Regions from separate parts of the Paraburkholderia sp. SECH4 genome, predicted to be linked through region 1. Evidence: riboswitches for the same ligand, from Rfam matches in the RefSeq annotation. Region 1 holds a riboswitch; each other region holds the start of a gene.
What was found. A riboswitch is a leader RNA that binds a small molecule or an ion and turns the genes downstream of it on or off. The one in region 1 is predicted to bind cobalamin.
Positions count from the first base shown of each region.

Region 2: it holds a riboswitch for cobalamin, as region 1 does, so the genes downstream of both, cobW (cobalamin biosynthesis protein CobW) here and M0D67_RS33995 (TonB-dependent receptor) in region 1, are expected to answer to the same signal.
Region 3: it holds a riboswitch for cobalamin, as region 1 does, so the genes downstream of both, M0D67_RS17140 (oxidoreductase) here and M0D67_RS33995 (TonB-dependent receptor) in region 1, are expected to answer to the same signal.

Region 1 is NZ_JALOCP010000038.1:7,819-17,445, forward strand. It holds gene ilvD (dihydroxy-acid dehydratase) at 1-1,637, opposite strand, end outside; gene M0D67_RS33960 (LysR family transcriptional regulator) at 1,863-2,846, shown strand; gene lgt (prolipoprotein diacylglyceryl transferase) at 2,990-3,895, shown strand; gene M0D67_RS33970 (SIMPL domain-containing protein) at 3,996-4,727, opposite strand; gene M0D67_RS33975 (EVE domain-containing protein) at 4,924-5,382, opposite strand; RNA gene ssrS (6S RNA) at 5,474-5,655, opposite strand; gene M0D67_RS33985 (cell division protein ZapA) at 5,749-6,060, opposite strand; gene M0D67_RS33990 (hypothetical protein) at 6,057-6,413, opposite strand; cobalamin riboswitch at 6,621-6,878, shown strand; gene M0D67_RS33995 (TonB-dependent receptor) at 6,969-8,864, shown strand; gene M0D67_RS34000 (iron ABC transporter permease) at 8,892-9,627, shown strand, end outside.
Region 2 is NZ_JALOCP010000068.1:2,884-12,510, forward strand. It holds gene M0D67_RS40360 (ATP-binding protein) at 1-8, opposite strand, end outside; gene cobN (cobaltochelatase subunit CobN) at 5-3,805, opposite strand; gene cobW (cobalamin biosynthesis protein CobW) at 3,812-4,915, opposite strand; cobalamin riboswitch at 5,100-5,373, opposite strand; cobalamin riboswitch at 5,453-5,681, shown strand; partial or broken gene cobA (uroporphyrinogen-III C-methyltransferase) at 5,905-6,621, shown strand; gene M0D67_RS42205 (cobalamin biosynthesis protein) at 6,661-7,173, shown strand; gene cobO (cob(I)yrinic acid a,c-diamide adenosyltransferase) at 7,170-7,772, shown strand; gene M0D67_RS40385 (cobyrinate a,c-diamide synthase) at 7,776-9,074, shown strand; gene bluB (5,6-dimethylbenzimidazole synthase) at 9,058-9,627, shown strand, end outside.
Region 3 is NZ_JALOCP010000011.1:84,590-94,216, reverse strand. It holds gene cobM (precorrin-4 C(11)-methyltransferase) at 1-502, opposite strand, end outside; gene M0D67_RS17155 (cobalt-precorrin-6A reductase) at 549-1,271, opposite strand; gene M0D67_RS17150 (cobalt-precorrin-5B (C(1))-methyltransferase) at 1,268-2,356, opposite strand; gene cbiE (precorrin-6y C5,15-methyltransferase (decarboxylating) subunit CbiE) at 2,356-3,702, opposite strand; cobalamin riboswitch at 3,787-3,966, shown strand; gene M0D67_RS17140 (oxidoreductase) at 4,059-5,669, shown strand; gene M0D67_RS17135 (precorrin-8X methylmutase) at 5,662-6,288, shown strand; gene M0D67_RS17130 (precorrin-2 C(20)-methyltransferase) at 6,289-7,020, shown strand; gene cobJ (precorrin-3B C(17)-methyltransferase) at 7,008-8,798, shown strand; gene M0D67_RS17120 (AAA family ATPase) at 8,872-9,627, opposite strand, start outside.

The DNA.
Region 1 (9,627 bases):
AACGCGGAGTACTTCGCCAGCACGCCACGCGTGTAACGCGGCTTCGGTTGCTGCCATGCAGCGCGGCGGCGTTCCAGTTCGGCGTCGTCGATGTTCAGTTGCAGGAGCAGCTTGTGCGCGTCGATCGTGATCGAGTCGCCTTCCTGCACAAACGCGATCGTGCCGCCCACGAACGCTTCCGGCGCGACGTGACCGACCACCATGCCCCACGTGCCGCCCGAGAAGCGGCCGTCGGTGATCAGGCCGACGCTTTCGCCGAGTCCCTTGCCGATGATCGCTGACGTAGGCGCGAGCATTTCCGGCATGCCGGGGCCGCCCTTCGGGCCGAGGTAGCGCAGCACGACCACGTCGCCGGCGACGATCTTGTCGGCCAGAATGGCTTCCAGCGCGCTTTGCTCGTCGTCGAACACGCGGGCCGGGCCGGTGATGACCGGGTTCTTCAGGCCGGTGATCTTGGCGACCGCGCCGTCGACGGCCAGGTTGCCCTTCAGGATCGCCAGATGGCCTTCCTTGTACAGCGCTTGCTCGATCGGGAAAATCACCTGCTGATCGGCGCGCGGCTTGCTCGGCACGTCCTTCAGTTCTTCGGCGATCGTCTTGCCGGTGATCGTGATGCAATCGCCGTGCAACAGGCCTGCGTCGAGCAGGATCTTCATGACTTGCGGAATGCCGCCGGCCTTGTGCAGGTCGGTCGCCACGAACTGGCCCGACGGCTTCAGGTTGCAGATCACCGGCACCTTCTTGCGCATGCGCTCGAAGTCTTCGATGGTCCATTCCACTTCAGCCGCATGAGCGATGGCGAGGAAGTGCAGCACGGCGTTGGTCGAGCCGCCCGTGGCCATGATGACGGCAACGGCGTTTTCGATCGACTTCTTCGTGACGATGTCGCGCGGCTTCAGATCCTTCTTGACCGCTTCGACCAGCACCCGTGCCGATTCGGCCGCCGAGTCGACCTTTTCCTGGTCCGGATTGGCCATTGTCGACGAATACAGCAGCGACATGCCCATCGCTTCGAACGACGAGCTCATCGTGTTGGCGGTGTACATGCCGCCGCACGAACCCGTGGACGGGCACGCGTTCTTTTCGACCCCTTCAAAATCTTCCTGCGACATTCGGCCTGCCGTGAATTCGCCCACTGCTTCGAACGACGACACGATGGTCAGGTCGGTGCCCTTCCAGTTACCCGGACGGATCGTGCCGCCGTACACGTAGATGCTCGGCACGTTGGCCCGCAACATGCCGATCATGCCACCCGGCATGTTCTTGTCGCAGCCGCCGATCACGACCACGCCGTCCATCCACTGGCCCTGCACGCACGTCTCGATACAGTCGGAGATGACTTCGCGCGACACCAGCGAGTACTTCATGCCTTCGGTGCCCATCGACATGCCGTCCGAGATCGTCGGCGTACCGAAGATCTGCGGATTCGCGTCGGCGCCCTTGACCGCGGCGACGGCCGCGTCGGCCAGACGCTGCAGGCCGGCGTTACACGGCGTGATGGTCGAGTGGCCGTTGGCGATGCCGATCATCGGCTTGTCGAAATCTTCTTTCTGATAGCCAAGCGCGTAGTACATCGAGCGGTTCGGTGAGCGCGCCACGCCTTGCGTGATGTTCTTCGAACGACGGTTGTATGCCATGGGGGACTCCAATCTGTTTTGTTTTGATCAGTGCTGCGTGTGCGGGGCTCAGGTGCTGCCGCAGAGGCTGCGCTGACGCTGCCAATGCGTTGCCGGCGGCGTCGGCCGATACGGCGGTTCAGGTCAGTTCAGTTTAGTTCCGACGCGTTGCGCAAGGGTGCAGTTTTGCGATGCGCGTGTCCAATATATTATTCAGGCTCGATTAGGTCGTAAAATGTATTAATCATGTTGCCTACGATTCCTGACCTGCGCCAGTTGCGCTATTTCGTGACAGTCGCTGAAGAAAAGCACTTCGGGCGGGCGGCCGTGCGTCTTTCCATGACGCAGCCGCCGTTGTCGCAGGCGATTCGGGCGCTGGAGGAAACACTCGGCGTCGAGTTGTTCGCGCGCACCAAGCGCTCGGTGGAGCTGACTCCGGTGGGCGCTGACCTGTTGCCCGAAGTGCAGCGCCTGCTGGCGAGCGCCGAGGGGCTGCGGCCGCTGGCGCAGAGCCTCGCACGAGGCGAGGCCGGGGCGCTGTCGCTGGCCTTCGTCTCGACGGCCGATTACGGCCTGCTGCCGTTGCTGCTGCGCGATTTCGGCGCGCGCCATCCACGGGTGCGCCTCGAACTGACCGAAGCCACCAGCGACGTGCAGATCGACGAACTGGTGGCCGGGCGCATCGACGCAGGCCTCGTGATCGCGCCGCTGCCGTCGCGCCATGCCACCCAGCTCTCGTGGCTGCCGATCGCTCGCGAGCCGCTGGTGATCGCGATGTCGACGGATATGGCGCAGCGCGTGGGCCGCGCCGCCGGCTCCAAGGCTGACTCGCACGCGGAGTGGCTGGAAACGCCCATCAGCCTGCGTGACGTCGCCGACGAGCCGCTCGTGATCTTCCCAAGACGTCTGGCGCCAGGCTTTTATGACATCATTATGGATTGCTACGGCGTGGCGGGCCTGGCACCCCGGGTCGGCCAGGAGGCGATCCAGATGCAGACGATCGTGAGCCTTGTGTCGGCCGGGATGGGCGTCGCACTGGTGCCGCAATCGTTGCGTAATCTGCGCCGCACGGGTGTCGTGTACCGGCCGCTCTCCGAATCGGTGCCGGCGATCGAGACGGGGCTGGTCTGGCGCACGGCGGAGGTGAGTCCGGTGTTGGCCGGCTTCATCGAGATCGTCCGAGCGCACGCGGCCACCATGGAGGCGCAGTTCGCGGCGCCTCGTGTTTAGGCGAGCTTAGGTGAGCCGCTGCCGCGAACGCATTGCAAGCGAAACCGTCCAACGCATGCGCCGCATGATGCGCCCACCGCCGGCTGCTACTTGAAACTCGACTAGAAATCCGCTTCTGAACCTGAACTGCCCATAACAACACGATGCTCATTCACCCGAATTTCGACCCCGTTGCCATTCATCTGGGGCCGCTTGCTGTGCGCTGGTATGGACTGATGTACCTCGTTGCGTTCATCGCGGCGATCGTCGTCGGCCGCTTGCGGCTGCGTTTGCCGTACGTCGCCGCGCAAGGCTGGACCGCTAAGGATATCGACGACATGCTGTTTTACGGCGTGCTCGGTACGATTCTCGGCGGCCGGCTCGGCTACGTGCTGTTCTATAAGGCGAGCTTTTACTTCGCGCATCCGCTCGACATCTTCAAGGTGTGGGAAGGCGGCATGTCGTTTCACGGTGGCTTCCTCGGCGTGACGCTGGCGATGGTGCTGTTCGCCTATCAGCGCAAGCGCTCGTGGTTGCAGGTCACCGATTTCGTCGCGCCAATGGTGCCGACCGGGCTCGCGGCAGGGCGCCTCGGCAACTTTATCAACGGTGAGTTGTGGGGCCGCGTGACCGATCCGTCAGCGCCCTGGGCGATGCTGTTTCCAGGCGCCGCGCCCGATGATGCCGCGTGGCTCACCGCGCATCCGCAACTGGCCGCGCAATGGCATCTGAACGACGTGTTCGCGCAATATCACATGCTGCCGCGTCATCCGTCGGAGTTGTATGAGATCGCGCTGGAAGGCGTGGCGCTGTTCTTCGTGCTGTTCTTCTTCTCACGCAAACCGAAACCGATGGGCGCGATTTCCGCGGTGTTCCTGATCGGCTACGGCCTTGCGCGTTTCACGGTGGAATTCGCGCGTGAGCCGGATGACTTCCTTGGGCTTCTGGCAATGGGTCTCTCAATGGGCCAATGGCTCTCGCTGCCAATGATCCTCGTGGGCATCGGGATACTGGTGTGGTCCTATCGCCGTGCGCGGCGTGAACCGGCGCAGACGGTCGGTGCGAATTGAGCGCTACGTTTTATCGTAGTGAGCTGAGTAGCCAATGGAAAAAAGCCACGGCATGCCGTGGCTTTTTTTCATTGCAGCGGTACTTCTGGCGTAAAACGCGCTACTTCATCTGCACCGAGCCCGACACATTGACTGTTACCGTCGACGTGCCGCCTTCGATCGGCACCGGCGCGGATGCCTTAGCATCGGCACCCATTGCACGTGCGCTCATCATCATCATCGGACGGGGCATGACGCCGTTGTGGCCGACGTTGACTTCACGAATCGAATAGCCGTTGTAGCCGAACGCCTGCGCCGAAGAAGCGGCTTGCTCGCGGAACGACTTGATGGCTTCACCGGTGAGCTTCTGCTCCGCTGCACGCTGCGCTTCAGGCGACAGCGAGAACTGCACGTTGCCGACCTGCATGATCGATGCCATCTGGCCTGCGAGTTTCGACGCCGCGGCGAAGTCGTGCGACTCGAGCACAACTTCAGTACGGCCGCGCCATGCGGAAATGCGGCCGTCACGATCGGTGGACGGGTAGATAGAGAAGGAGCCGGTGCGAGCTGTTACGCCGTTCACGCCCTTGGCTTTTTGCAGCGCTGCGTCGGCGCGTTGGTTCAGCGTGGAGGTGAGCGCGGACGGATCGCTCGCTTCCTGCTCGTAGAACAGCGTGATATCGACGACGTCTTGCGGCACCTCAGCGCTTGCCTGTGCATTCAGCGACAGCACGCCGGCGGGCTGATACTGCGTCACGCCTTGCGCGCGGGCCATGGCCGGCGTCAGTGCGAACGCGGCAGGGGCGGCGCATACGAGAGCGAGAGCGAGTGCACGTGCGGTGTTTTTCGTCATTTTTGGACTCCTTGCTTGAACAGGTTGTGCACGATTGGAGCGAACTCCATGCGATGGCACAACGTTTGCGAGTCCGTTAGGCGCTTGTAACCTGAGCTTGGTTCCCTAATTTGACGTTTGCTCAACGTTTGCTTTCATCCGCGCACAGACTTGCGCGTGAAACAAGCCGCAACGGATCACATGTGCGTATGCAACGTTAAACAAGACGTTTGGTGATGAAGCGCCATTCAGCTTCGGTCACCGGCGTGATCGACAGGCGGTTGCCTTTGACGAGCACACGCATGTCCTTCAATTCCTCATGCTCGCGCAGCGCGGCAAGCGGAATCAACGGGATCTTCTTCTTGAACACCACATCGACGAGTAGCCAGCGCGGCGTTTCCTGCGACGACTTCGGGTCGTAGTAGGGGCTCTTCTTATCGAATTGAGTGGGGTCCGGATACGCGGTGGACGATACCTCCGCGAGCCCCGCAATGCCTGGCTCCGGACAACTCGAGTGATAGAACAGCACACCGTCGCCGACCTGCATCGTGTCGCGCATGAAGTTGCGCGCCTGATAGTTGCGCACGCCAGTCCACGGCAACGTATGGTGCGGTGCCTGGGCAAGATGGTCGATGCTTGCTTCGTCCGGTTCGGACTTCATTAGCCAGTAGCGCATGAATCGAATTGAACGTTAAAGGTTTGATACAGCAAGAAAAATCGAGGCCCAAAGAAAAACGGCACCGAACCGAAGTCCGATGCCGTTTGAATAGGTCCCCGCCTTAGCCGCTAGGCCGGCATCCTGAACCGGGGGTTCAGAATTGGTCGCAGTTAGCAGCACTTCGGGTACATCAGACAGAGTGACGCGCACACCCGTGCTACAAATTTCCACAACCGTGCACATGGCATTGGTTCAAGGAATATATGACCTTGGCGAACCAGGCAGGGAAGTCAAACCGATTGAATTCAAAACGTTTGCATGAATCTTTGCTCATGCACCTCGTTTGAATCCGCAGCCGATCTCAGGACCGGCTACAAGATACTTTTACATGCTGTACTGCTGAATCACAGTACCCAGTTGCTCGTTCATCTGGTGCATTGTACGCCGGATTTCTTCAGCGGGAAATGCTTCTCCGTGCCGCACGCTGCTTTGCAGCTTAAGCAGTTCCGATGCCAGCGACAGCGCGGCCATGACGGCAATGCGATCCGTGCCGCGCACGTTGCTGCTATTGCGGATCTTCGACATCTCGGCGTCGACGCGTGCAACCGCTTCAAGCAGCGCGCCTTCAGTTTCCGGCGAGCAGGCGAGACGATAGGGCACGCCGAGAATCGATACTTCGATCTGCTTGGTGGTCATGCATTTTCTCCATGGCGGGTGACGTCGCTCTCCGCTTCTTCCTCATGCGGCGCGGCCTCGAGCAGATCGAGCTGATTATCAGGCTCGCTGTGCGCGCGGGCCCGCGGCAGTTTTTCGAGGATCGCATTGAGGCGCACCTGTGCGTCGTCGATCTTTGCCGACAGCGCGTCGCGTTCCGCCTGCAGCGCATCGCGCTCCTCGCGCATCAGCGCGAGTTCCGTGCGTGTGGCCTCTGCTTCGGCACGCGTTTGGGCGAGCTGATCTTCGAGCGCGAGCCGCGCTTCATTGTGGCGTTGGCTGATCGTAATCAGCTTGCCGATATTCTGTGAAAGTGTTTCGAGTTCGGTGAGCATCTGCTGCGTCCTCTAAAGACATCGCATTTTAGCGCGGAATGTCGCAGGTTCCGACAATTGTCTCGTTTCGAGACGTAACAACATCGCTTTGTGCCGGCTTTTATCGACCATATGATGAAAAACAACTCATGCATCGGACAATAACCTGCACTTAACAGAACAGTTTGCGCACGGATTAACCATTCTTGACGGACCTGAAGGCCGCTCCTAAACTGGCCGCACTTTGGTGCTCGCGCACGCTTTTCCACAGTGTGCGCAGTTAAACGGGAAGCAGGGCGCGCGCCTCGTCTGAACGCGCTAACCTGCGCTGCCCCCGCAACGGTAAGCGACCGCATTCGTCATGCAGGTCGATCCTGATCGCGTGTTTGAAGCTGAACACGCGAGTGTGCCACTGCGCGTCACGCGTGGGAAGGCGGGATCGATGTGTCGCCAGCCCGAATACCGGCCAGAGGGAGAGGTTCGTTCCCGCGCAAACGTAAAACAACGCGGGCGCCTCGTTACGCATCGGCCCGCGGGGAAGCGGGCCGCGCACGCTATCCACAGGAATGTCATCCCATGCTGTCCCCCATCGCTCGCGCGGCGTTGCTCGCCTTTGCGAGCCTGCCGCTCGTCGTGCATGCGCAAGCTGCTGCTGCTTCTTCGTCGCCGTCTTCTTCTTCTGCCGATACGGGGGCGACCGGTTCGTCACCCGCGGTGTTGTCGCCCGTTGTCGTGACCGCGGAGCGCGGGCCGCAACCGCTCGCCGATGCGATCCCACAGACCACGCTGTTCGATCAGCAGGACATCGCCGATACGACCGCGACCGATTTGCCCGGTCTGCTGCAACTCGCGCCCGGCGCGCAAATTTCGCGCACCGGTGGCCCGGGCTCCACGACGAGTCTGTTTCTGCGCGGCGCGTCGTCGACGCAATCGCTTTTGCTGATCGACGGCGTACGGGTCGACTCCGTGAGCCTGGGCGCGCCGCAACTCGCGCAGATTCCGCTCGACCAGATCGATCACGTCGAAGTGGTGAATGGCAACGTGTCCGCGCTTTACGGCTCCGGCGCAATTGGCGGCGTGGTGCAGGTGTTCACCAAAGACGGCGGCGACCATCCGCCGCGTTTCAATTTTTCGGTGGGCTATGGCAGCTATCACACGCAGACGCAGCAAGCCGGTGTGAACGGCGCGCTGGATAAAGACGGCAACACCACCTTCAGCATTTCGCTCGCGCGCTCGAAAGACGACGGTTTTTCGTCGCTCAATCCGTCACAGGCACCCAACGCGAATCCGAACGCGAACGGCTATCTGAACGAAAGCATCTCGGCTTCGCTGCGTCACAAGTTCAGCGACAAGTGGGACGCGGGCGTCACCTATTTCCAGTCGAACGGCAATAACAGCTACGACAACGCGTACGGTGTGCCGACCGATCTGAACAACCTCTACAGCAAAGTGCGCCAGGTGTCGGTGTTCGCGAACGGCAAACTGACCGACTGGTGGACCACGCACTTCATCGTTTCCGAAGGCGACGACCGCAGCGTGGCGAATACCAACGGCATCTACAACGGCCGCTTCGATACCGACAATCGCCAGTACACGTGGCAAAACGATTTCGCGCTCGCCGCGCAGCAGAAACTGCAGGTCGGCTATGAGCATCTGGACCAGAGCCTCGACTCGGATACGTTCGCCGCTCCCGACCGGCATGTGGATTCGGGCTTTGTCGGCTACACGGGGCGCTTTGGGCGCAATCAGATTCAGGCCAACGTGCGGCGCGATCAGTATTCCGATTTCGGCGGGGCGAACAGTTACTATCTCGGCTACGGTTTCGACATCACCGAGCATTGGAAGGCGACTGCAAGCTATTCGGATTCATTCCGCGCGCCGAGCTTCGACGATCTGTACTATCCGCTCAGCGGCAATCCGTCGATTCAACCGGAGCGCAGCCATTCGATCGAAGCAGCGTTGCAGTACGCGTCGAACGCGCTTGGTGTGATGCGTCTGAGCGCGTTCCAGACGCGTTATTCGAATCTGATCGACTACGAGCAGGTTACGCCCGGCATCTATCTGGCCGAGAACGTCGGCCGTGCGAAGGTGCAGGGGCTCGAAGGATCGTGGAGCGGCCATGTGGGCAAGACGGATGTGCGCGCGTCGGTAACGCTGCAGAATCCCGTCGACCTCGATAGCGATACCGATCTGGTGCGGCGTGCAAGGCGCTTCGCGTCGCTGGCGGTGAATCGCAGCATTGCCGGGTGGCGTGTCGGCGGCGAGTGGATCGTCAGCGGCGCCCGTGAAGATAGCAGCGGCACGCTGGGCGGCTATGGCGGGGTGAATCTGTCGGCGCGCTATAACATCACGAAGGCGTGGTATGTCGCCGCGCAGATCCAGAACCTGTTGAACAAGGACTATGAAACGGCCTACTCGTATAACTCGCCGCGGCGCGGTGCGTATGTCACGGTCGGTTGGCAGCAGCAGTGACGAACGTATTTGCATGAGAACGCGCCGATGAACCGTAGCTCGAGCCCGATGTCCACGACCACGTTGCGCGTGATGAGCGCGAAGCGCGCGGCCGCGATCTGGCTCGTGCTCGCGGCAGTCGCGCTGGTTGTGCTGATGGCGTCGCTCGCGTTGGGCAGCGTGTCGCTCGCGCCAGCGCGCGTGTTGGCGGCGTTGCTGCCGTCGCACGCGTCGCATGTCGAGTCCGGCGATCTTGCCGGTGAGATCGTGCGCACGCTGCGTTTGCCGCGCGCGCTGGCCGGCTTCGCGTGCGGCGCGTTGCTTGCGCTGGCCGGTGCGCTGCTGCAAGTGCTGTTGCGCAACCCGTTGGCCGAACCCTACGTATTAGGCGTCTCCGGCGGCGCGGCGACATTCGCGCTGGTCGCGATGATCGCCGGTTGTGCGTGGTGGATCGTCGATGCCAGCGCGTTCGCCGGCGCCTTCGTGTCGATCCTGCTGGTGCTTGGCCTCGCACGCCGTGAGTTGTGGCGAGGCGAGCCGCAGGATACGTCGCCGCGTTTGCTGCTGACCGGCGCGGTGATCGCGGCCGGCTGGGGCGCCGTCATCACCCTGTTGCTCAACCTTGCGCCGGACAATCGGTTGCGCGGCATGCTGTTCTGGCTGACCGGCGATCTGAACGGCGGCGCGATGCCATGGACGGCGCTCGCCGCGCTCGTCATCGTGCTGGTGGCGATCGTGCCCGCAGCACCGCGTCTGAATGTGCTGCTGCGGGGCGACGCCGCCG
Region 2 (9,627 bases), on a different contig from region 1:
GCATTCATGTTTGCATTCCTTCGATCTGCTGCTCGCTCGCGAGCAGATGCTGTTCGACTTGCGCGCGATAGTCGCCGGGCGCCTGCCACAAGCCGCGCTGCATCGCTTCGAGCAGACGCTCGCAGATCGAATGCATGGCGTGCGGATTGTGCCGTTGCAAGAACTCGCGCGTGTCGGCGTCGTTCAGATAAGCGTCGGTGACGAGCGCATATTGATGATCGGCGATCACGCGCGCGGTTGCGTCGTAGCCGTAGAGATAGTCGACCGTCGCCGCGATTTCGGCGGCACCCTTGTAGCCATGGCGTTTCACGCCATCGAGCCATTTCGGATTGACCACGCGCGAGCGGACCACCCGCGCGATCTCTTCATGCAGCGTGCGCACGCGTGGCGCGGCCGGATTGCTGTGATCCGCGTGATAGATCTGTGGTTGAGTGCCAGTCAGGTGCCGCACAGCCGCGACCATGCCACCCTGGAACTGGTAGTAATCGTTCGAATCGAGCAGGTCGTGCTCGCGGTTGTCCTGGTTCTGCAGCACGACGTCCATTGCGGCGAGACGTGTGCCGAATGCCTGGCGCGCTTCTTCGCCGGCGCTTTTCTGAGTGTAGGCGTAACCGCCCCAGGCCTGATAGGCGTTCGCGAGATCGGCGTCGGTTTGCCATTGCTGCGAGTCGATCATGTCCTGCAGACCCGCGCCATAAGCGCCAGGCCGCGCGCTGAACACGCGCCAGCCGGCACGCTTGCGCGCCTCGGCGGCGTCCATGCCGCGCGCAATCAGCACGTCGCGTTCGCGCAGCACACGCGCGCGGATCGGGTTCAGTTCTTCGGGCTCGTCGAGTTCGGCCACGGCCTGCACGGCGGCGTCGAACAGATGCATCACGTTCGCGAAGGCATCGCGGAAAAAGCCGGATACGCGCAACGTGACGTCGATACGCGGCCGGTCGAAGGCCTCGATCGGCATGATTTCGAAATCGGTCACGCGATGACTGCCTGGAGCCCACTTCGGCCGCACGCCGAGTAAAGCGAGTGCCTGGGCGATATCGTCGCCACCGGTGCGCATGGTCGCGGTGCCCCATACCGAGAGGCCGATCGCGCGCGGATAGTCGCCCTTCTCCTGCAAATGCCGTTCAATCAACTGCTGCGCGGATTTCAAACCGAGCGACCATGCCGCTTGCGTCGGCACTGCGCGCGTATCGACCGAATAGAAATTGCGGCCGGTAGGCAGCACGTCGGGCCGTCCGCGCGACGGCGAACCGCTCGGCCCCGGCGGCACGAAACGCCCCTCAAGGCCGCGCTTCAGGTTCAGCATTTCCTGCGGACCGCAGGCGTCGAGCCGCGGCAATACGTCGTTGCGCAGACGTTCGATCACGCGTTCGGCTTGCGGCAAAGTTCCGCTTGCGGGCGCCGCATCGGACGTTTCATGGCCGCACACTTCACGCAACATCTCAGCCGCCAGCAGTTCCAGACGCTCGCGTGTATCGCCACAATGCCGCCAGGGCGCATCGCTCACCCGCTGCAATACCTCAGGACGTGGACCGTCCCACGCCGCAGCCCAGTCCACCGACAACGGATCGAACAGATGATCCATCAGCAGATCGCGCGCCAACGCGTCGATCAAACCAGCCTTGCCGCCCTGGCCATCGCCGACCGGAAAGCGCCCCAGCGCCAGCAACGTATCGCGCCGCTGCACACCCTCAGGCGACTGCCCGAACGTATGCAAGCCGTCGCGAATCTGCGCCTCCTTCAACTCGCACAGCCACGCATCGACGCGCGTCAGCAGCGCATCTTCATCGTCCTGGCCGTTCGGCTCCGCAAGACTCAACTCGTCATGCAGCTTATGCTCGACGATGGTCGCGAGAATGGTGCGCCTCAACAGCTTCGAGCGGCGCGGGTCGACCATCAGTGCTTCATAGTATTCGTCGACCTGGCGCTCGAGGTCCTGCAACGGCCCGTAACTTTCGGCGCGCGTGAGCGGCGGCATCAGGTGATCGATGATGACGGCCTGCGCGCGACGCTTCGCCTGACTGCCCTCGCCCGGATCGTTGACGATGAACGGATACAGATGCGGCATCGGGCCGAGAATCAGATCGGGCCAGCAGGCATCGCTCAACGCGACGCTCTTGCCGGGCAGCCATTCGAGATTGCCGTGCTTGCCGACATGCACGACCGCGTCGATGCCGAACTGATGACGCAGCCAGAAATAGAACGCCAGATACGCATGCGGCGGCACGAGTTCAGCGTCGTGATAGCTCGCGTAATCGCCCTGCTCGCGCGAACGCGACGGCTGAATCCCAACGAACACCTGCCCGCAACGCCAGCCCGCGATCATGAAACGGCCGCGCCGCAGTGTCGGATCCTGCTCGGGTGAGCCCCAACGCGCGTTCAGCGCATTGCGAGCTTCGGCGGGCAACGCATTGAAGTACACAAGATAGTCGTCGAGCGCGAGGCTTTGCAACGCAGGCCGCAAGTCACGCACGACCGGATCGTTGGTCACGCCTTCGGTCAGCTTCTTCAACAGCGCGTCACCGTCGGCGAGCAGCTCGGCCACGCGATATCCCTCATCGCGCAACATGGACAGAATGCCGACCACCGAGGCCGGGGTGTCGAGCCCTACGCCATTGCCGATGCGCCCTTCGCTCATCGGATAGTTGGCGAGGATCAGCGCAAGTTTCTTGTCCGCGTTATCGAGCGTGCGCAGACGGCACCAGCGGCGGCTCAATTCGGCCAGAAAGCCGACGCGTTCGAGGTCCGGTTGGTAGCGGACCACGTCGACTTCGGTATGCGGACAACGATAGGCGAGGCCCTTGAAGCTGATCGCCCGCGTGATGATGCGGCCGTCCACTTCCGGCAGCGCAATATGCATGGCGATATCGCGCGAGTTGAGGCCCTGATTGTCCTTGACCCAATCCTCGCGATTGCCGCCGCTCAGGATCACCTGCATCACCGGCGCGTCGCCGGCGAGCGCAAGCGGCTCGGGGTCATCGATAGCGGACGCGGCGAATGCGGTTGTATTCAGCACCAGCGCGACATCATGTTGCGCGCACAACTGCTGTACGACGTCGCGGCTCATCGCGTCTTTAAGCGAGGTAATCGCGATCGGCAGCGGATTCAGGCCTTGCGCTTCGAGCGCATCGATCAGGGCGTCGAACACGGCCGTGTTGGCCGCTTGCAGATGCGCCTTGTAGAACAGAATCGCAGCGACCGGCGCGCCCTCCCGCCAGCGCGCCTGCCAGTCGGCAATGGTCGGCGTGTCGCGTTCGGGATGGTAGAGCGTCGCGGCAGGCAACGCGCGCGGCAGCGCAGGCTCGCGCCCCCAGCCAAGCGCGCGGTACGCGAGAAAGCGCAGGAACGCCTCGGCATTCTGCGGGCCGCCTTCACGCAGATAGCGCCATAGCTGATGACACAGATCGGCGTCGGCGGTGCTGCGCGCGAGGAGATTCGGGTCTTCCTGCAGATCGCCGGAGAACATCGCGAGCGTCTGCTGCTTGCGCTCGGCGAGCGCGACCACCTGTTCGATGCCGTACGGCCAGTACGCCTCGCCGCCGAGATGATCGACCACCACGACACGCGCATGCTGCAACACGTCTTCGACATAGAAATCGACCGAAGCCGGTTGCCGCAAATACGTGACGTTCGCAAGCCGCACGCTCGGAAAACCCGCGCCCAGACGAGGAAACACGCTCGCGAGCAACGACAGCGTGGTATCCGCGGAGCTGAGCACCACGATATCGGCGGGCCGTTGATCGATCCGGATCACGCCCTGTGTATCGTCGACAAAACCGCCCGGCGTAGTGCGCAGCAGATGCATGACAGGTTACGCCTGTTGCGGCTGGGCGCTGTTCGCGACGGCGCCCAACGCAGCGTCGAATGCCTGTTGCAGCGCGGCCTGGTCGAGGTCTTCGCCGATCAGCACGAAGCGGCTTTGTTGCTCTGCGCCCGTTTCACCCGCTTGCCAGCGCCGGTCGAAATAACTATCGAAACGACGGCCCACGCCCTGGATCACCAAGCGCATCGCCGCACCCGGCAACGCCGCGAACCCTTTCACGCGGTAAATCGTGTTGGTTTCGACGAGGCCCTGCAACGCGGCGATCACGGCTTCGCGCGACGAAACATTCGCGTGCACCACCACCGAATCGAACTCGTCGTGATGGTGATCGGCGTCTTCGGCCGAACCGTGATGGTCGTGGCGCAGATGAATCGTTTCTTCCGACGCCGCTTCAAGGCCCAGCAGCGTATGCAGGTCGAGTTGACCCATCTGCGCGCGCACGATCTTCACTTGCGGCGGAATTTCTTCGCGGATGGTGGCCTCGACAGAAGCCTGCTGCGCGTCGTCGAGCAGATCCGTTTTGTTCAGAATCACCAGATCGGCCGCCGACAATTGGTCTTCGAACAATTCGTGCAACGGCGATTCGTGATCGAGATTCGGATCGGCCTTGCGTTGCGCATCCACGGCGACCGGGTTGTCGGCGAACTGGCCGCTCGCCGCGGCCGGGCCGTCAACCACGGTAACGACCGCGTCGACGGTAAAGCTATTCTTGATCTGCGGCCAGTTGAACGCCTGGACCAGCGGCTTCGGCAATGCGAGGCCGGACGTCTCGATCAATACATGATCGATCTGCTCGCGGCGCTCCACCAGCTTTTCCATCACCGGGAAAAACTCTTCCTGCACGGTGCAGCACAGGCAGCCGTTCGCGAGTTCATACAGTTGCCCTTCGGTTTCGACGCCGTTTTCATCGCAGCCGATGCCGCAACCCTTGAGGATTTCCCCGTCGATGCCGAGTTCGCCGAACTCGTTGACGATCACCGCGATGCGCTTGCCGCCCGCATGCTGAAGAATGTGCCGCAGCAGCGTGGTCTTGCCGCTGCCGAGAAAGCCCGTGACGATGGTGACGGGGATCTTGCGCATTTGAGTTTGCATCGTGAGGTCCATCCGTAGGAGCTGCTCGTGCACGCCGGCGCATTGTGTACAGGTTGGGCAAACGGGGCACATGCCCCAAACCACGACATTAACCAGACACGGGGACGAACAACGGCGTTGCCGAGGCAACCGAAAAACAGAAAACGAGAATGAGGTCATGAACGCGCCACCGCATCCCCGCGATGGTCGTTCTTCGTAGTCTGGCCGGTATCCGGGCTGGCGAAAGCGCCGCTTCCCCTTCCCGGACGAGTGGTTTCTCGCCCAGTGGTTATATGCCGACGCGGCCTTGCGCGTGGACATCGAAGCCGGCTCCGCGGCGCTCTTGAACGCACCGCTTTTCGCTTACCGTTGCGGGGGCAGCACAGGTTGACCCGGTCCATTGCAGGTGGGCACCCTGTTTCCCGTTTAACTGCATGCGCACGAGCGCGCACGCGAGCACCAAAGTGCGTGCGAGTGTAGGCCGAGCGCCCCGTGCCGTCAAGGAACCGCGGGCTGCGGCAAGGCCTTTCCACAGTGCCGGCGCGGCCCGCCGTGTGCTATCGTATGCGCGCGTTTGGTGCCCGCATATGCGTTCGCATGTGCAGTTAAACGGGAAACAGGCCGCGCTCGCTGCGCTCAACCTGTGCTGTCCCCGCAACGGTAAGCGACCTGCGGTGCTTTCGCATCGCGCATGCGTTTTTGATGCCACTGTCCGACGAATCCGGACGGGAAGGCAAAACGCATGAGGCCGCCAGCCCGGATACCGGCCAGACGCGGAGGCAGCGAACGTCACGCTGCCGGCCGCCGGAATCCGCGAGGGACGGATGTGAAGGCGCTGAAGCACGACGTCGCGCGGCCGTTGGCGTTTCCCTGTGAGAAACGCGGCGAGCAGCGTTATTCGTCGCGCGTAATCCGTAGCACCGCATGACCTCAATTTCCGTCGCCTCCGGCCTCATCGAGCCTCATCCGTTTCCGTTTATCACGACATGGCGCACGCCATGCACGCCGCAATGAGCCGCGCCTGGCTGATCGGCGCCGGCCCCGGCGATGTCGAACTGATGACGCTCAAGGCAACGCGCGCGTTGGCGCAAGCCGATGTGGTCCTGGTCGACGATCTGGTGAACCCCGACGTGCTGCAGTTCGCGCGCGCCGACGCGCTGGTCGTGTACGTCGGCAAACGTGGCGGGCATCCGTCGACGCCGCAGGCCGGCATCGTCGCGCAAATGCTCGAACATCTGCAGGCGGGACGCAGCGTCGCCCGTTTGAAAGGCGGCGATCCGTTCGTGTTCGGCCGTGGCGGCGAAGAACAGCAAGCGCTACATGCCGCGGGCATCCGCGTGGACGTGATCAACGGCATCACCGCCGGGATTGCGGCGCCCGCGGCAATCGGCATTCCTGTGACGCATCGCGATCACGCGCAAGGTGTGGTGTTCGTCACCGGACACGGCGCCGGCAGCGGCGAGCCGGACTGGGCCGCGCTCGTCGCCACGCGGATGACGCTGGTGATTTACATGGGCATGCGGCGGCTGAACGAAATCGTCGACGCGTTGCTCGCGGCCGGGATGAGCGCCGATACGCCGTGCGCGGCGATCGAATCGGCTACGCGCCCCGAGCAACGGCATGCGCTCGCGCGGCTCGGCGAGTTCGCGGATACGGTCTCGCGCGCCGGGCTCGGCTCGCCGGCGATCGTGGTGATCGGCGGTGTGGCGTCGCTGGCGTTGGCGCGGCATGCGGTGAATGTTGGCAGCGAACCCCGCGGACACGCAATGAAAACGCTAACGGTCGGTATCGGTTGTCGTTTGCACAGCTCCGCCGAGGAAATCGAAACGGCTGTACGTGCCACGCTCGGCTCGCATCCATTCGACGAAATCAGCACGATCGCCTCGGTCGACGTCAAAGCCCAGGAAGCCGGCTTACTCGAATTCTGCGCACGTCATGCGCTGCCGCTGAAGCTGTTCAGCCGCGAGCAAATTGCGGCGATCTCCGTGGACGATCCGTCGGCGGCCGCACGCGAGCATCTCGGCATAGACGGCGTCTGTGAGCCGTGCGCCTTGCTCGCTGCGGCGGCCGAATCTGGTGCAGCCAGCGTACCTGGTGCGGCCCATGCATCGGTTGGATCAATTACCCCAGTTGCCTCGTCTGCAGCCGACACCCCCAACGCACGGCTACTCGTGCGCAAAACCGTACACGCCGGCGTCACAGTCGCGATAGCATCGACCACCGCCCGCCCCGCCCGCGAACACACAAACACCGACGCTCAAGAACAGGACCTCCCATGAAGACCGATCCCGAATCCCATCAGCGCATGACCGAACGCCGGCGCGAGGGCCATGAGAAAAAGCAGGCCAGCGCCACCGTCGAAAAAGGTCTGCTTATCGTCAATACCGGCACCGGCAAAGGCAAAACCACCGCAGCGTTCGGCATGGCCGTGCGCGTGCTCGGGCACGGCATGCGCCTCGGCGTCGTGCAATTCATCAAGGGCGCGCTGCATACGTCGGAGCGCGACTTCCTCGGCGCAATCGCCAATTGCGACTTCGTCACGATGGGCGACGGCTACACCTGGAACACGCAGAATCGCGACGCCGACATCGCCACCGCGCGCAAAGGGTGGAACGAAGCACGTCGCATGATCGAAAGCGGCGACTATCAGATGGTGATCCTCGACGAACTGAACACCGTGCTGAAATACGAATACCTGCCGCTCGACGAAGTACTGTCGGTACTGAACGCGCGCGCGGCGATGCTGCACGTGGTGGTGACCGGCCGTCACGCGCCGGACGCGCTGATCGAAGCCGCCGACCTCGTCACCGAAATGCGCATCGTCAAGCACCCGTATCGCGAGCAAGGCGTGAAAGCGCAGCGTGGCGTGGAGTTCTGAGCGATGTCCGCGTGCCCCGCCCTGTTCATTAGCGCGCCCGCGTCGGGCCAAGGCAAGACCACGATTACCGCGGGTCTGGCTCGCTACCATCGGCGACAGGGGCGACGCGTGCGCGTATTCAAGACCGGCCCCGACTTTCTCGACCCGATGATCCTGGCGCGTGCCAGCGGGGCGCCAGTCCTGTCGCTCGATCTGTGGATGGTGGGTGAGTCGGCCTGTCGCAATCTGCTCGCGCAGGCGGCCGCCGAAGCGGATCTGATTCTGATCGAAGGCGTGATGGGTCTGTTCGACGGCACGCCGAGCAGCGCAGATCTGGCAACCACATTCGGCGTGCCGGTACTCGCGGTGATTTCGGCGAAAGCCATGGCGCAGACCTTCGGCGCGGTCGCTTTCGGCCTTGCGCAATTCAGGCCGGAGGTACCGTTTTACGGCGTGCTCGCCAATCGCGTCGGTTCGCCAAGGCACGCGCAAATGCTTGAAGAGACTTTGCCGCCGGACCTGCGCTGGTGCGGGCACATCAGCGGCAACGACGAGATCGAGCTGCCCGACCGCCATCTCGGCTTGCATCAGGCGGCGGAGATCGACGATCTTGACACACGTCTGGATCGCGCCGCCGATGCGCTCGCGCAAACCGCGCTGGCCAAATTGCCGCCGCCGGTCGAATTCGGCACGCCTATAGAAGAAGCACCGCCGCGTCTTCTGGAAGGCAAGCGCATCGCCATTGCGCGCGATGCCGCATTCTCGTTCATCTATCCGGCCAACGTCACGCTGTTGGCGACACTCGGCGCGCACATCGATTATTTCTCACCGCTCGCCGATGAAGCGCTGCCGGAGCATGCCGACGCCCTGTACCTGCCAGGCGGCTATCCCGAACTGCATGCGGAATTGCTCGCCCGCAATCTGCGCAGTGCCGCAACGATTCTCGCGCATGCTGCAGCAGGCAAACCGGTCGTCGCCGAATGCGGCGGTATGCTCTACCTGCTTGAACAGTTGACCGACACGGGCGGCACCACAACGCCGATGCTCGGCCTGCTGCCCGGCCATGCAACAATGCAAACGCGCTTCACCGCGCTCGGCATGCAACAGATCGACAGCCTGCACGGTTCAATGACCGGCCACACATTTCACTACTCAAAGCTGACGACGCCGCTCACGCCGCTGCGTTCAGCCACCCGGCCAAATAACGATGCCCCCGGCGAGGCCGTATTCCGCGCCGGCTCGATCGTGGCAACCTATATGCATGCTTATTGGCCCTCCAACCCGGCCTTCACGGCCGCCCTGTTCCATGGCGAAGCCTTTTAACGATTCCGAACGCGAAGCCGTCTACCGCGCGATTTACGAGCGGCGCGACATGCGCCATTTCGTGCGCGACCCGGTTGACCCTGCCGTGCTGCAACGCCTGCTCGATGCGGCGCATCATGCGCCGAGCGTCGGCTTCATGCAGCCATGGCGCATCGCGCGCATTACCGACCCGGCTTTGCGCACGGCGCTGCACGCGAGCGTCGAAAGCGAACGCCTCGCCACCGCCGACGCACTCGGCAAGCGTCGCGAAGAGTTCATGAAGCTGAAAGTGGAAGGCATGCTGGAATGCGGCGAACTGCTGGTGATGGCGCTGATGGACGGCCGCGAGCGTCACATCTTCGGACGCCGCACCTTGCCGGAAATGGACCTGGCTTCCGTGGCGTGCGCGATCCAGAACATGTGGCTGGCCGCACGGGCGGAAGGTCTGGGAATGGGCTGGGTGTCGCTATTCGACGTCGACACGGTGCGTACGCTGCTGCATATGCCCGAGGGCGCACGGCCGGTGGCGATCCTGTGTCTCGGCCACGTCGATCAGTTCTATAGCGAGCCGATG
Region 3 (9,627 bases), on a different contig from region 1:
GATGGCGCACGCCGAGGTGAATCGCCATCGTCGCGCGATGTCTCGCGAGGTCGGCGAGTTGTTCGCCGTCCGGCATCGTCGTTTTGCTTGCAAAGCGCGTGAGGATCAGCGTCTGCGAAATATTGGGCAAGGTGAGTTCGCAGCCGAGGGTCGCCGCGCATGCCGCGGTTGCCGTCACGCCCGGTACGATCTCGTAGCGAATGTCGAGTTCGCGAAGTCTGCGGATCTGCTCGCCGATCGCGCCATACAAGGACGGGTCGCCGGAATGCACGCGTGCCACGTCCTGGCCTTTGTCGTGTGCGGCCTTGAGTAAGGCGACGATCTGATCGAGGTCGAGCTCGGCGGTATTGACGACTTGCTCCGCGCTATGCCCCTCTAACACAGCGGCCGGCACCAGGGAGCCGGCGTACAGGATCACCGGGCAGCCACGCACGAGGCGCTGCCCTTTCACCGTGATCAGTTCCGGGTCGCCGGGACCCGCGCCGATAAAAAACACCGTCATTCACTACTCCATGATTCGTTTGGCCGGCATGACATGCATGCGCCATTTAACCTATGACTTGCAATGCTTCCAGCAAGTCGGCCACGCTTGCAAAATCGCGATCGACTGCGGGCAATGCAGGGCGCCGCAGCATGACGACCGGCAAGCCGCGTTCGCGCGCGACTTCGAGTTTCGCTTCCGTGGCGCTGCCACCGCTGTTTTTGCTGACGACGACATCGAATGCTTCCGCGCTGAACAGCGCTCGCTCCCCTTCGAGCGTAAACGGCCCGCGTGTCGCCAGAATCCGCGCACGTGGATTGGCTTCGTGTGCGTCGAGGCAGCGTATTGTCCAGAACTGCTGCGGCGGGATTTCGTCGAGATGCGCGAGCGGTTCGCGTCCGAGCGTGAACAGTGGCCGCTTGAATGAAGAAAGCGCGGCCGTAAGTTCGGTCCAATCGTCGACCATGCGCCAGTCGTCGCCAGCTTGCGGCTGCCAGCCCTCGCGGCGCAGCGCCCAGCACGGTACCTGCACGGCGCCGCTCGCTTTCGCGGCATTGGCGCTGATCTGCGCGGCGTACGGATGTGTCGCGTCGATCACGAGGCTAATGCGTCTGTCCTCGATATAACGCGCCAACCCTTCGCTGCCACCGAAGCCGCCCACGCGCACCTCGCATGACAGATCGTCCGGCACCTTGCCAAGGCCCGCGAGACTGTACACATGCTCAGGGCCGAGCTGTCTGGCGATCCGCAAAGCGTCGCCGGTGCCGCCGAGCAGCAGGACCCGCATTATTGCGCGGCTCCGATCAGATTGCCCTGGCGATCGATCGCAAACATTTCGACCGCGACCTGCGGCGGCACGATAGCGCGCGCGACGGCCAGCGCGTGACGGCAGACGATATCGCCGAGTGGTACCTGCCGCGCGTGAGCCAACGCGACCGCCTGCTGACTCGTATTGGCGGCGAGGATCGCCGCCTGCAACGCGTCGTCGGCGCCATACTCCGCAGCCCAGGTCGCAAGCCGTTCCAGATCGATGCTCGAATTGCGGCTATGCAGATCGAGATGCCCGGCCGCCAGTTTGCTGAGTTTGCCGAAGCCGCCGCACACGCTCAAGCGCTCGACCGGCGCACGCTTCATATGCTTGAGCACCGCGCCGACGAAGTCGCCCATTTCGATCAGCGCGATGTCCGGCAGACCGTAATGCGCGCGCATCGCGTCTTCGCTTGCGTTGCCGGTGCAGGCCGCGAGATGCAGGTAACCGTTCGCCCGCGCGACGTCGATGCCCTGATGAATCGATGCGATATAGGCCGAGCACGAGAACGGCCGGACGATGCCGGTAGTGCCGAGAATCGACAAGCCGCCGAGAATGCCGAGGCGCGGGTTCATCGTTTTCAGTGCAAGTGCTTCGCCGCCTTCGACGCCGATCGTCACTTCGAAGCCGCCGCCGTACCCATGTTCCGCCGCGAGCTCGGTCAGATGCTCGGTCATCATCTTGCGCGGGACCGGATTGATCGCTGGTTCGCCGACGGGCAGCGTGAGGCCGGCGCGCGTCACGGTGCCAACGCCTGGCCCTGCGCGGAAGATCACACCCGGTTCGGCAAGCAGTCGCACGCGGGCGAATACGATCGCGCCGTGTGTCACGTCGGGGTCGTCGCCAGCGTCTTTCACCGTGCCCGCTTCCGCGCCGTCGGCGGTCAGGCGGCAGAACACCAGCGGCATCGGCACATGCTGGCCCTTCGGCAACACGATCTCCGCGACCTCGCTGACGATACCCGCGAGCAACAGACGCGCGGCCGCGAGCGACGTCGCGGTGGCGCAACTGCCGGTCGTGTAGCCGCTACGCAGCGGCGCGGGTTGTTCGGGCGTCTCTTCGCGCATTACGGGTGGGGTGGTGAGTCTGCGGGGGTGGCTGAGGTGCCGGATGTGCAAATGGCGGCATTGATGCCACTAGCGGCGTTCGTGCTGCTCGTATTGCTCGTGCTGTTCGCGCCGCTCGCACGGAACGTGCCGTCGGCGCCGTCAGCCAGCTTCGTGACCTCCAGCAGCGTGATCGGCAGCGCCTGGCGCCACGTATCGAAGCCGCCAAGCGGCTGTGCGTCGGCCAGCGCAATGCGGGTCAACGTGCCACCGTGTTGCTCACGCCACGCTGCCAGCGCGGCCTCGCCTTGCAAGGTCACGGCATTGGCAACCAGACGTCCGCCGTCGCGCAGACGCGCCCAGCACGCGTCGAGCACGCCCGGCACCGTCACGCCACCGCCGATGAACACGGCATCCGGCACAGCCAATCCTTCCAGCGCATCAGGCGCGCGGCCAGCCACCAGTTGCAGACCCGGCACGCCCAACGCATCGCGATTGTGCTCGATGAACCGCTGCCGCTCCGCGTGCCCTTCGATCGCAATCGCGCGGCAGGTCGGGTGCGCGCGCATCCATTCGATGCCGATCGAGCCGCTGCCCGCGCCCACGTCCCATAGCAATTCGCCGGGCGTCGGCGCGAGGCGTGCCAGCGTGATCGCGCGGACGTCGCGCTTGGTCAACTGACCGTCGTGGCGAAAGGCGTCGTCGGGCAAGCCGACGGTCAGCGGCAAACGCGGGGCGCCTTCCGTTGCACGGCATTCAAGCGCGATCAGGTTCAACGCTGCCACTTCGCCCGCAGACCACTGGTCCGCACGGCCATCGATACACCGCTCCAGATCGCCGCCCAAATGTTCCAGCACGGTCATCCGGGTCGCGCCGAAACCGCGCGCATTCAGCAGTTCGGCCAGCGCGGCGGGCGTGCGCCCATCGGCACTCAGCACGAAGACGCGCGCGCCGTCGTGCAGATGAGCATTCAGCGTCGGCAATGGCCTTCCCACCAGCGAAACCGTGGCGACGTCCTGCAACGGCCAGCCAAGCCGCGCGGCCGCCAGCGACAACGACGACGGCGCCGGCAATACCCGCAACTCGCCTGCCGGCAACTGCCGCGCGAGGGTCGCGCCGACGCCGAACAGCATCGGATCCCCACTCGCCAGCACACACACCGACCCCGTACGCTCGGCCAGCAAAGGCGCGAGATCGAACGGCCTGGGCCATGCCTCACGGCGCGCGGCGAGGCGTGCGGGCAGCATCGCCAGATGACGTTCGCCGCCATAAACCACCGACGCTTCCAGCAAAGCACGCCGCGCGGGCCTCCCCAAGCCGGCGAAGCCGTCATCGCCTATGCCCACCACGGTCAGCCACGCCGGCATGCATCCATCCTCATTCTGTATCTTCAAATAATGCGCTGTGCCACGCCGATCAAAGCGTCCAGCCTCGTTGTGCTGTTCGAAAAAAGGCATAATACAGCCGCCGGTGCCCTTCGGGGCCGAAGAGGGAACACAGTGTTGCTGTGGCTGCCCCCGCAACTGTATGCAGCGAGTCCGCCTGCGCTCCGCGCCACTGGTTCGACCGGGAAGGCCGCGGCGGACCATGACCTGCCAGCCAGGAGACCTGCCGGCCAGACTGTTCGTGCCAGCCTACATCGGGCGGGGTGTACCGATGCCGCAGCAATCGCCGCTTTGCGGCTTGCTCGGGCCGTCGCGCGACGCTAAACCCGGTGTCCGTCTTGAATCAAGCTTCGCCCTCCACTGCTTTGCCCGATGCGGCCCTCGCGCTGCGGCCCTCGGCGTGCCCGGGGCTGCTGCGCATCGTCGCGGCGCGCGATGGGGGGATTTGCCGGATCAAATTGCCCGGCGGTGAGTTGAGCGCGGCGCAGGCCGCGGTGATCGCCGACGTCAGCGAGCGGCATGCGGCCGGTGTGGTCGAGCTGACCAATCGCGCGAATCTGCAGGTGCGTGGCGTGCGAAGCGGGCATGAAGCGGCGTTGATCGCGGCGCTGGTCGATGCGGGGCTTGGGCCGATTCGGGCGACCGGTGCGGTGGATGCTGACAGCTTGCTGCTAAAGACCTTGGCAAATACTTCAACCGCATCTCGGTTCGGCGCAGCGGATGCTTCGAATACGCGACCGACGACCGCACGACAAGCTCCTACCGCAATTTCGGCGTCCGCTGCGGACGATGTGCGCAATGTGATGGTGAGCCCAACTGCCGGGCGCGATCCATTTGCGCTGTTCGATACGAGGCCGCTTTGCGTCGAACTGCTCACGTTGCTGCAATCCGAAGCGCGTTTCGCGGCGCTATCGCCCAAATTCGCGCTACTGCTCGATGGTGGTGAGCGTCTTGCCAGACTCGATCATCCACATGATGTCTGGCTCGCGGCGACGCAAGCTGAAGACGGTGTGCGATTTGTGCTTGGATTGGCAGGTTGTCCGCCTGCTGTGGCGAACGCGGACGTTGACGTCAATGCCGATGCCGATGCCGATGCCTTCCCGCATATCGCGCGTACCGGCTCGCATAGCGCCGTTGACCATCCTCATCCGAATTACGCAGGCGCTCTCGCCGCAGTGCTGCCCGCGCAAGTCACAGACCTCGTCCGCGCGCTGCTGCATACGTTCCTCGATCTGGCCGCCCCAGATGCCACGCGCATGCGTCACCTGCTCGCCACGCATCCCGTCGACGCGCTATTGCAGCACGCTCAAACGTACGTCGATTTCCCACTGTCACGCGACACATCGCTTGCAAACTGGCTACGCCCCACGGCCGCCGATACCACGCTGCGACTCGGCGCGCACGCACAGCGAGTCGTGGGAATGCTGCACGTAGGCGGCCAACCGCCGCTCGGACGCCTCGACGCCACGACCTTGCGCGGCCTCGCCACGCTCTCGCAACAGCAAGGCAACGGCACGCTGCGCATCACGCCCTGGCAAAGCGTGTTACTACCGGATATCGCAGCCGATGCCGCACCCACCGTGCTCGCTGAAATGAACGCGCTAGGCCTCGCATGCGATCCAGCGCAGCCTATGACACGTCTGATCGCCTGCGCCGGTTCCACAGGCTGTGCAAAAAGCCTCGCCGACACCAAAGCCGATGCGTTACGGCTAGCAGATCGCTTACCCGACGGCGTCGACGTCCATCTGAGCGGCTGTCCGCGCTCATGCGCTGCCGCACATTGCGCGCCGTACACGCTGCTGGCTGCGGCGCCCGGCATCTACGACCTTTATCGACGCGACGGCCAGCCGGGTTTCGGCTCGCGCGTCGCGCACCAACTTACGATCGAACAAGCCGCCGACATGCTCGCCCCATTGGCATACCCGGCCCGGAGCCCCTCAGATGCTTGATTACATTCGCGACGGTCAGGAGATCTATCGCCAATCCTTCGCGACGATACGTGCGGAGGCCGACTTGTCGCGCATCCCTGCCGACCTCGAGAAACTCGCGGTGCGCGTGATCCATGCCTGCGGCATGGTCGACGTCGTTGAAGATCTTCAGTTTTCCGAAGGCGCAGGCACCGCGGGCCGTACGGCACTGGCGCAAGGCGCGCCGATTCTGTGCGATGCCGGCATGGTGGCGCAAGGCATCACGCGCGCACGCCTGCCCGCGAACAACGACGTGATTTGCACGCTGACGCATCAGGACGTGCCCGCACTCGCACGCGAACTCGGCAATACGCGCTCGGCGGCTGCGCTCGAATTGTGGCGGGCCCGGCTGGCCGGCAGCGTCGTCGTGATCGGCAATGCGCCGACCGCCCTCTTTCACTTGCTCGACATGCTCGATGCCGGCGCAGCAAAACCCGCACTGATCCTAGGTTTTCCGGTCGGTTTTGTCGGCGCGGCCGAATCGAAAGCGATGCTTGCCGAAGACAGTCGCGGCGTGCCCTACGTCGTGGTTCACGGTCGACGCGGCGGCAGCGCGATGGCCGCCGCTGCCGTGAACGCACTGGCGACGGAGGTCGAGTAAATGACGGTGCAAGGACGTTTATTCGGACTGGGCGTGGGCCCCGGCGACCCTGAGCTCATCACACTGAAAGCGCTGCGCTTGCTGAAAGCGGCACCCGTGGTCGCGTATTTCGTCGCAAAGGGTAAGAAGGGCAACGCCTTCAGCATCATCGAGGCGCATCTGCATGACGCTCAACAGCATCTGCCGCTCGTTTATCCCGTCACGACCGAAGCGCTCGAACCGCCGCTTTCGTATGAAGTGATCATCGCCGACTTCTATGACACCGCGGCGGAGGTCGTCGCCGGCCATCTCGACGCGGGCCGCGACGTAGCGGTGATTTGCGAGGGCGATCCGTTTTTCTACGGCTCGTACATGTATTTGCACGACCGCCTCGCGGCGCGTTTCGAAGCCGAAGTCGTGCCCGGCGTGTGCTCGATGCTCGGCGGTGCAGCGGTACTCGGCTCGCCGCTGGTGTATCGCAATCAGAGTTTGTCGGTGCTCTCCGGCGTGTTGCCTGAAGACGAACTGCGGCGGCGTCTCGCCGATGCCGACGCTGCCGTCATCATGAAACTCGGCCGCAATTTCGATAAGGTGCGGCGCGTGCTCGGCGAACTGGGACTCGCGCATCGTGCGCTTTATGTCGAACGCGCGACCATGGGCAATCAGCGCATCGTGCCGCTTGACGAAGTCGACCCGATGGCCTCGCCGTATTTTTCGCTGCTCGTGGTGCCGGGGGAAAAATGGCAAGGTTGACGCCGCCCGCGATCGTGATTCTCGGTGCGGGCGCGCTGGAGACCGCACGGCGTATCCAGATGTTGTATGCCGGTTGCCAGGTGCATGCCTTGCAGGGCCGAGTCGAGGCTGACGTCTCATACACGGAACTCCGCACGCATCTGTGTGATCTGTATGCGCGCGGTACGCCGATCATCGCGTTGTGCGCCGCCGGGATCGTGATTCGTTGCGTCGCGCCCTTGTTGTCGAATAAGGGCGTCGAGCCGCCGGTGCTGGCCGTTGCAGAAGATGGGAGTGCGGTCGTGCCCTTGCTCGGTGGACTTGCGGGAGTCAACGTGATGGCTCGCGAGATTGCGGCTGCGTTGAACGTGTCGCCTGCGATTACAACGAGTGGCGAACTGCGCTTTGGAACGTGTGTGCTCAATCCGCCTGAGGGCTATGCGCTTGCCGATATAGCGCAAGGCAAGCGCTTCGTGTCTGATCTGCTGGCGGGTGAAAGCACGCGCATCGAGGGTGAAGCGCCGTGGCTCGATGACGCGCAATTGCCTCGCTCTGAATCCGCACGTCTCGCGATCCGCGTGACGCCACGTGCGTGGGATGGGCGGGATGATGAGTTGGTGATTCATCCGCGGAGTGTGGTGGCGGCAGTGACCGTGCCGAGTGCCGCTGCGCATTCCAATACGGATACGGACCTCGGCGCAAATTCCGGTGCTGATTCGCAGACGGCTTCCGGCGCTCGAATCGCCGCGCTGGTACAAGAGGCATTGGACGCGCACGGTCTTGCACCACTCTCGCTCGCGGCATTGCTGGTTCCTTCCGAACACATGGCAAACCCGGCGCTCGCCGATGCCGCGGCGAGCCTGAACGTGCCGCTGCGTTTTGCCCAGGCGGGCCCGGAGGACGGCGAGCCGCCGAGCAATTTGCTGCATGCCGCGCTGCGCGTGCCTTATCAAACCTTGCATGACGACGCGGACGCAGGGGTTGCACTCGCGTTGGCCGCGTTGGCAATCGACCCGGACACGATTGGCCGTACGCGCGGCCGCTTGACCGTGATCGGCCTCGGCCCCGGCAGCGCCGATCTGATGGTGCCCGCCGCACGAACGGCGCTGAACGAAGCCACCGATATTCTCGGCTACGAAACCTACGTGAAAATGGCCGGCCCCTTGCGTGCCGACCAACGCGTACACGGCACGGACAATCGCGAAGAGATGCAGCGGGCGCGCCATGCGTTCGAACTCGCGAGCACTGGACGGTCAGTGGTGATGGTGTCGTCGGGCGATCCCGGCGTGTTTGCGATGGCGGCAGCGGTGCTTGAAGCGCTCGAAGAAGGCGCTTCGACGAACGCTGACTGGCGCTCGGTCCAACTCGCCATCGTGCCGGGAGTGTCCGCTGCCATGGCAACTGCGGCGCAAGCCGGCGCGCCGTTAGGCCATGACTTCTGCATGCTGTCGTTATCCGACAATCTGAAACCGTGGACCATCATCGAAAAGCGCCTTCGGCATGCGGCCGAAGCGGATCTGGTGATGGCGTTCTACAACCCGATCTCTCGCGCACGGCCGTGGCAATTGGATAAAGCGCTGGACATCGTGCGGGACTATCGCGCTGCCGCGACGAAAGTCGTGCTCGGCCGCGATATCGGTAGACCCGGCAGCACACTACGCACGATCACGCTCGGTGAACTGCGCTCGTCCGATGTGGATATGCGCACGATGGTGATCGTGGGGTCATCGACGACACGCGCGTTTGCTAACGGTGTCGATGGCGGGGAATGGGTTTACACGCCGCGGTGGTATGAGTGAGCACAGTGGGTTATTTTCGCCCCATCCCCCTCACCATTGCCTCCATTTGCACCCCATCCGCCCGCGCGATGCCCTATGCCGCCACCTTCAAATCCTCAATCGCCCGCTGCCTGACGCCCAGATCATCCCAAAGCTCCGGATGGCACGTGAATACCAGAATCTGATGCCGCGTAGCCGCATCGATCAACGCCCGCTTGATCGCATCGCGCCGGGTGGCATCGGTATGCACGGCTGCGTCGTCGAGCATTAGCAAGGTGGGACGGCCTGACGCCTTCAAAAGATCCGCATACGCCAGCCGCGTCAGAATGCCGAGTTGCTCCCGCGTCCCGAAGCTCAACGCATCGAGCGTGTCCGCGCGGCCATAACGGTCCAGCGTCGCCGGACTCAGATCGTCGCTGAGCGCAATCGTCGACTGCGGGAAAATCCGCTTCAGATAGTGCCCGAGCCGCTCGGTCAACGGCGCGCGCAGTTGCGCCACCGCCGCATCACGTTCGTCGACAAGCACTTCGTCGAGCAGACTCAAAGCGCTCGCTCGCAAGCTGAGTTCTTCCTTACGGCGCGTGGCCTGTTCGACTGAAGCATTTACTGTAGCGAGACGCTCCCCGAGCCCAGACGCGCCAACCGTCTCGAGCTGACTGCGCAACTGCGCGATCCGCAGTTGCCGTTCGTGCTGCTCGTTGCGCGCAAGTTCTGCCGACGCCCGATAGCGCTTCGCTTCAGCCGCCGGATCGTCGAGACGCGCAGCTTCCAACTCACGCTCACGTCCTTCAAGCTGTTTCTTCAGCGCCTCGACCTGCACACGCTGCTCGACGATTTTCGTCTGCCACAG